Linked DNA regions of Methylorubrum populi. The protein of the gene in region 1 interacts with the protein of each later gene in a pairwise test. Links are inferred from orthologs where the notes say so. Each region holds a gene or a part of one and is shown in the gene's direction. Other genes may lie near its edges. The genes, in order: ligA and leuS.

Region 1 (3,404 bases):
CATTCCCGATGCCGGCGAAGGCGGGACGCTACTGCTGCAGCGCCTTCACCTCGCACTGCGCGTAGTCCGAACTCGCCTTCACATACGCGTTGAGCTTCTGGACGTAAGCCCCTGCGATCGATTGGAAAGCCTGGGCCTGGGCGTTGTAGGCCTTGATCGCGTCGTTGTAGCTGTAGGCCTCCCAGCCGGGGCAGCCGTCCTTCTTGTCGAGGCAGGCGGGTTTTTCCGGAAGCTTCGGCTTTTCCGGCCGCGCCTCGGCCGGCGGGGGCGTCGGCGGGATGCAGGGGGCGGCGAAGACCGGCCCCGCGAGGCCGGCCAGCGCCAAAGCCGTGAAGATGCGTCCTGCCATGATCCGTCCCCGAGCCGTTCCTGCGACGGTTCTGGCCGCCGAGTTGTGGCGGGAATGGGGTCGCCCCGGCGCCAGCGTTAACGCACCGTCGCGCGAGATCGGTTAGAACGCGTTCCATGCCGCGCACGCCCCCCTCCGCCGCCGTCGAATCCCTGAGCGAGGACGCCGCCCAGGCACGCCACGCCGAGCTGTCCCGGGCGATCGAGCGGGCAAACCACCTCTACTACAACGAGGACGCGCCCGAGCTGACGGACGCCGAATACGACGCCCTGCGCCAGGAGCTGGAGGCGATCGAGGCGCGCTTTCCCGCGCTGACCGGCACCACCGAGGCGAGCGCGGGCGTCGGCGCCAAGCCGTCGGAAAAGTTCGCCAAGGTCCGGCACGCGGTGCCGATGCTCTCGCTGGGCAACGCCTTCGCCGACGAGGACGTCGAGGAATTCGTCGCCCGCGTGCGCCGCTTCCTCAACCTGACGGCCGACGAGCCCGTCGCCTTCACCGCCGAGCCGAAGATCGACGGGCTGTCGCTGTCGCTGCGCTACGAGGGGGGAAAACTCGTCACGGCGGCGACGCGCGGCGACGGCGAGGTCGGCGAGAACGTCACTGCCAACGCGCTGACGGTGGAGGACATCCCCGAGACGCTGTCGGGCGAAAACATTCCCGAGGTGCTGGAGGTGCGCGGCGAGGTCTACCTATCGCACGCCGATTTCGCAGGCATCAACGCGCGCCAGGAGGCGGCGGGCAAGCCGCTCTTCGCCAATCCGCGCAACGCGGCGGCCGGGTCGCTGCGCCAGCTCGATCCGGCGATCACCGCCTCGCGGCCCCTGCGCTTCTTCGCCTATGCCTGGGGCGAGGTCTCCGAACCCTTCGCCGACACGCAGTCGGCGGTGCTCGAGCGGTTCCGCGGCTGGGGCCTGCCGGTCAATCCGCGGACCAAGCTGTGCCGTTCGGCGGAGGAGATGATCGCCCATTACCGCGCCATCGAGGCGGAGCGGGCCGGTCTCGGCTACGACATCGACGGCGTCGTCTACAAGGTGGACGATCTCGGTTTCCAGCGACGCCTCGGCTTCGTCAGCCGGGCGCCGCGCTGGGCGCTGGCGCACAAATTCGCGGCGCAAGAGGCGATCACCGAACTTCTCGCCATCGACATCAATGTCGGCCGCACCGGCTCGCTCAACCCGCTGGCCCGCCTCAAGCCCGTCACCGTCGGCGGCGTCGTGGTCTCGAACGCGACCCTGCACAACGAGGGCTACGTCCAGGGCGTCGGCGCGGATGGCGAGCCGATCCGCGAGGGCCGCGACATCCGCGTCGGCGACACCGTGATCGTGGTACGCGCCGGCGACGTGATCCCGAAGGTCATGGACGTGGTGCTCGACAAGCGCCCGGCCGACGCCGTGCCCTACGTCTTCCCCGAAACCTGCCCGGCCTGCGGCAGCCGGGCGGTGCGCGAGTTGAACCCGCGCACGAAAAAACTCGATGCGATCCGCCGCTGTACCGGCGGTCTGATCTGCCCGGCGCAGGGGGTGGAGCGGCTCAAGCACTTCGTCTCGCGCAACGGCTTCGATCTCGAAGGGTTCGGCCAGACCTATATCGAGGTGCTGTTCGAGGCGGGCCTCGTGAAGCAGCCCGCCGACCTGTTCCGGCTCGAATTCGAGCCGCTGAAGGCCGCCATCGTCGCCCGGCGCGAGGCCCTCTCCGCGCAGCGCCGCGCCGAGGGCGAGCCGGCGCCGAAGAAGCCGACCAAGAAGAAGGGCGAGGAGGAGGACAAGGCGATCAAGAACCTGCTCGCCTCGCTGGAGGCGCGCCGGAAGATCCCGCTCAACCGCTTCCTGTTCGCCCTCGGCATCCCGCAGATCGGCGAATCGACCGCCAAGGCGCTCGCGAAGCGCTTCCCCGACATGCCCGCGCTGATGGCGGCCCTCGACGCGGCGACGCGGGAGCAGGCGGGCCGCGACTGGCTCGAACTCTCGGCGCTGCCCCGGATCGGGCCCGGCACCCGCGACCGGCTGTTCGAGACACTCGATCCGCTGCCGGGCGAGGCGATGCAGGACCTGAGCCTCGGCGCCCGCCTGCGCGGACGGCTCACCCCCTCGCAGCGCGAGGCGGTGCTCGCCCATTACGGGAGCGAAGCAGAGGCCGACGCGGCGCTTGAACGGGCGGCCTCGCAGCGGCCGGGCGACGCCTACCGGCTGTTCGCCGACGATGGCGAGATCGGCCCCGTGGCGACGGATTCGCTGATCCAGTTCTTCTCCGAACCCCACAACGATGCGGCGGTCCAGGCGCTGCTCGAAGAGGTCACCACGGAGCCGCTGGCCGCCCCGACCGCCTCGGCCGCGGCCTTTGCCGGCAAGACCGTGGTCTTCACCGGCACCTTGGAGAAGATGACCCGCAGCGAGGCCAAAGCCACCGCTGAGCGGCTCGGCGCCAAGGTCTCGGGCTCGGTCTCGGCCAAGACCGACCTCGTGGTCGCGGGGCCCGGCGCCGGCTCGAAGCTCAAGGACGCCGAACGGCACGGGGTGAAGGTGGTCTCCGAGGACGATTGGCTGGCGATGCTGGCGAAGGTGTAATTTCGGCCTCCAGCCTTGACCCCGCGTCCCCCGCGGCGCAATCCGTGCCCCGGATCAGCCGGCCGGGCGGCCGCTCCGTCGTCAGACGGGGAGGAAAGTCCGGGCTCCATGGAGAGGCGGTGCCGGATAACCTCCGGCGGGGGCGACCCCAGGGACAGTGCCACAGAGAGCAGACCGCCCCGCAAGGCTCGTCCTTCGCGGGGTCAGGGTGAAAGGGTGCGGTAAGAGCGCACCGCGGACGCGGCAACGCGGACGGCACGGCAAACCCCACCGGGAGCAAAACCGAATAGGGGCGACACGCCTTCTCCGCGAGGAGAGGGCAGGCCCGCTCTCCAGGCTCGTCGCCCGGGTTGGTTGCTCGAGGCGGCCGGCAACGGCCGTCCCAGAGGAATGGCTGCCACGTCCGTGGGCTTGCCCACGGGCCCTACAGAACCCGGCTTACAGGCCGGCTGATCCACCCGGCGCATGCCCCAACCGCGCGAAGAGTGCTT
Region 2 (3,473 bases), 3.5 Mb from region 1 along the record:
CCTGGGCCGGAACGCGAACGGCGAGAACCGCTTTCGCGACGGCTATCAGGCGCTCTTTTCGCGGGCCTTCGACCGCTATTACGGCGCGGCCAATCCGGGCCGGCGCCATCAGCTCCTCGGCTCGCCGCTGCCCGAGCAGAGCGACCCCCGTTTCGAGGCGGAGGTGGTCAGCCGTTTCGGCGTGCAGCATCTCAGCCAGGACGCGTGGAAGGCGAACAGGCCCGCGATCGAGGCGGGGGCGGGCGCTTGGCGCCTGATCCTGCAGATCGATGTCGGCGATTTCCTCCAAGAGAGCGGGGAGGGCACCGTCTATTTCCTGATCCGCGCCGCCGATCTCGCGGATCGCCGCTTCGATCGGGTGGTCGCGGTCTGTCAGCAGACCTGAACTGCCCTCAGCGCTGCCCCTCGATCGTTGACCCTTGACCGCACGGATATGCTACGTGCCGGGCTCCGGCCCCCGAGTCTGCCTCGCGCGGCCCGCCCCTTACGCTGATCCCGGCGCCCACGATGACCGATCCCGCACATTCCTCTCCGGCCGCGCAAGAGCGCCCTCAAGAGCGTCATCAGGAGCGCTACAACGCGAAGGATGCCGAGCCGCGCTGGCAGCAGGCCTGGGACGCGGCCAAGCTGTTCGAGACGAGGAACGACGACCCGCGCCCGAAATACTACGTGCTGGAGATGTTCCCCTACCCGTCGGGGCGCATCCATATCGGCCACGTGCGCAACTATGCCATGGGCGACGTCGTGGCGCGCTACAAGCGGGCCAAGGGCCACAACGTGCTGCACCCGATGGGCTGGGACGCGTTCGGCCTGCCCGCCGAGAACGCGGCGATGGAGCGCAAGGTCAACCCGCGGGACTGGACCTACGCCAATATCGCGACCATGCGCGGGCAGCTCCAGAGCATGGGCCTGTCGCTGGATTGGAGCCGGGAGATCGCGACCTGCGACCCCGACTACTACAAGCACCAGCAGCGCATGTTCCTCGACTTCCTGGCCAAGGGACTCGTGACGCGCCGTACGGCGAAGGTGAACTGGGATCCGGTCGATCACACCGTGCTCGCCAACGAGCAGGTGATCGACGGGCGCGGCTGGCGCTCGGGTGCGCTGGTGGAGCAGCGCGAGCTGACCCAGTGGTTCTTCAAGATCACCGATTTCGCGCAGGATCTGCACGACGCCCTCGACGGGCTGGAGCGCTGGCCGGAAAAGGTCAGGCTGATGCAGCGCAACTGGATCGGACGCTCGGAAGGGCTGGAGGTGCGCTTCGCGCTGGCCGCGCCGTTCGCCGGCACGCAGGAGCTGACGGTCTACACCACCCGTCCCGACACGCTGTTCGGCGCCCGGTTCCTGGCGATCTCGGTCGACCATCCGCTCGCCAAGGCTCTGGCCGAATCCGGCCCGCGGGCGGCGGAGCTGCAGGCCTTCGCCGAGGAGTGCCGCCGCATCGGCACGGCGCAGGAGGCGATCGACACGGCCGAGAAGCTCGGTTTCGACACCGGTCTCACCGTGCGCCACCCGCTCGACTCCGCCTGGGAGTTGCCGGTCTATGTCGCGAACTTCGTTCTGATGGAGTACGGCACCGGCGCCGTGTTCGGCTGTCCGGCGCACGACCAGCGCGACCTCGACTTCTCGAACAAGTACGGGCTCGGCAACACGCCGGTCGTCTGCCCAGAGGGGCAGGACCCGGAGAGCTTCATCATCACCGATACCGCCTATGACGGCGACGGGCGGATGATCCACTCGCGCTTCCTCGACGGCATGACGACGGACGACGCGTTCCGTGCGGTCGCGGACCGGCTGGAGGGTGAGAGCCTGAACGGCGCACCGGTGGCGCGTCGAAAAGTGCAGTTCCGCCTGCGCGATTGGGGCGTCTCGCGCCAGCGCTACTGGGGCTGCCCGATCCCGATCATCCACTGCGACGCCTGCGGCCCGGTGCCCGTGCCGGTGGAGGATCTGCCGGTCAAGCTGCCGGACGAAGTTTCGTTCGACCAACCCGGCAACCCGCTGGAGCGGGACCATGCGTGGCGGCAGGTGCCCTGCCCGCGCTGCGGGCAGGCGGCCCGGCGCGAGACCGATACCATGGACACCTTCGTCGATTCGTCCTGGTACTACGCCCGCTTCACCGCACCCTGGCTCGCGGACGCGCCAACCGACCGCAAGACCGTCGATCACTGGCTCGCGGTCGACCAATATATCGGCGGTGTCGAGCACGCGATCCTGCACCTGCTCTACTCGCGCTTCTTCATGCGGGCGATGCGGGCGACCGGCTGGTCGGGCGTCTCGGAGCCGTTCGCCGGCCTGTTCACCCAGGGAATGGTGGTCCACGAGACCTACAAGGACCCCTCCGGCGCCTGGGTCGCGCCGGCCGAGATCCGCTTCGAGACCGAGGGCGGAAACCGGAAGGCTTTTCACGTGAAAACCGGCGCGCCGATCGAGGTCGGCCCGACGGAGAAGATGTCGAAGTCGAAGAAGAACGTCGTCGATCCCGACGACATCATCGCGAGCTACGGCGCCGACACCGCCCGCTGGTTCATGCTGTCCGACTCGCCGCCCGAGCGCGACGTGATCTGGACCGAGGAGGGCGTGCAGGGCGCCGCCCGCTTCGTGCAGCGCGTCTGGCGCCTCGTTCACGGCGCGGCCGGCGCGACCGGATCCGGCGGCCCCGGCGACACGTCCCTGCGCAAGGCCGCCCATAAGGCGCTGGCCGCCGTCGGCGAGGATATCGAGCGCCTGCGCTTCAACCGCTGCGTCGCGCATATCTACACCCTGGCCAACGCTCTCGACGAGGGTCTGCGCGGCAGCGCCTCCGCGGCTGCGGCGGGCGAGGCGGCGCGCATCCTCGTGCAGCTCATCGCGCCGATGATGCCGCATTTAGCCGAGGAAAGCTGGCGCGTCCTGGGCGGGGAAGGCCTGGTCGCCGAAGCGTCCTGGCCGGAGGCCGATCAGTCGCTTCTGGTCGAGGACGAGATCACGCTGCCGGTGCAGATCAACGGCAAGAAGCGGGCGGACGTGACCGTACCGCGCGACGCCGACGCGAAGGCCGTCGAGGCGGCGACGCTGGCGCTGGAGCCGGTGCAGCGCGCCCTCGAAGGCCGTCCCCCGAGGAAGGTCATCGTCGTGCCGGGGCGGATCGTGAACCTGGTGGTGTGATCACCCGCCCGAAACGATCGTACTGAAGCGCCGGCCCCTGCTTCTCTGGAGGAGGGGCCGGACGGACCACGAGATCATGACCGACGCTCTGCCCGTCCGTGACGCGACCATCTTCGCCCCGGCGAGCGGCTTCGGCCGCGCGGCGGTGGCGGTGGTGCGGATCAGCGGACCGGCCTCGGGGCCTGCGCTCGATCTCCTGGCCGGCGGACGCCCGGAGCCGCGCCGGCTGTCCCTGCGCCGCCTGCGCGATCCTGCCTCCGGGGACACGCTCGACCAAGCCCTCGTCGCGTGGCTGCCCGGTCCCGCCACCGCGACCGGGGAGGACA

What was found.
Region 2: the proteins of ligA (region 1) and leuS interact in binary tests that used the Escherichia coli proteins (3 or more experiments, as listed by UniProt). The link is inferred for Methylorubrum populi from one-to-one orthologs.

The regions. Positions count from the first base shown.
Region 1 is NZ_AP014809.1:5,434,764-5,438,167, reverse strand. The notes cover bases 96-3,189. They hold ligA (NAD-dependent DNA ligase LigA), read left to right. Parts: upstream 96-465; coding sequence 466-2,913; downstream 2,914-3,189. Other genes in these bases: MPPM_RS25275 (hypothetical protein), read right to left, coding at 96-349. In the rest of the region: more of MPPM_RS25275, read right to left, coding at 29-95. UniProt on the Escherichia coli protein: DNA ligase that catalyzes the formation of phosphodiester linkages between 5'-phosphoryl and 3'-hydroxyl groups in double-stranded DNA using NAD as a coenzyme and as the energy source for the reaction.
Region 2 is NZ_AP014809.1:1,908,872-1,912,344, reverse strand. Bases 185-3,347 are described here. They hold leuS (leucine--tRNA ligase), read left to right. Parts: upstream 185-507; coding sequence 508-3,147; downstream 3,148-3,347. Other genes in these bases: mnmE (tRNA uridine-5-carboxymethylaminomethyl(34) synthesis GTPase MnmE), read left to right, coding at 3,224-3,347; MPPM_RS08770 (DUF1963 domain-containing protein), read left to right, coding at 185-385. In the rest of the region: more of MPPM_RS08770, read left to right, coding at 1-184; more of mnmE, read left to right, coding at 3,348-3,473.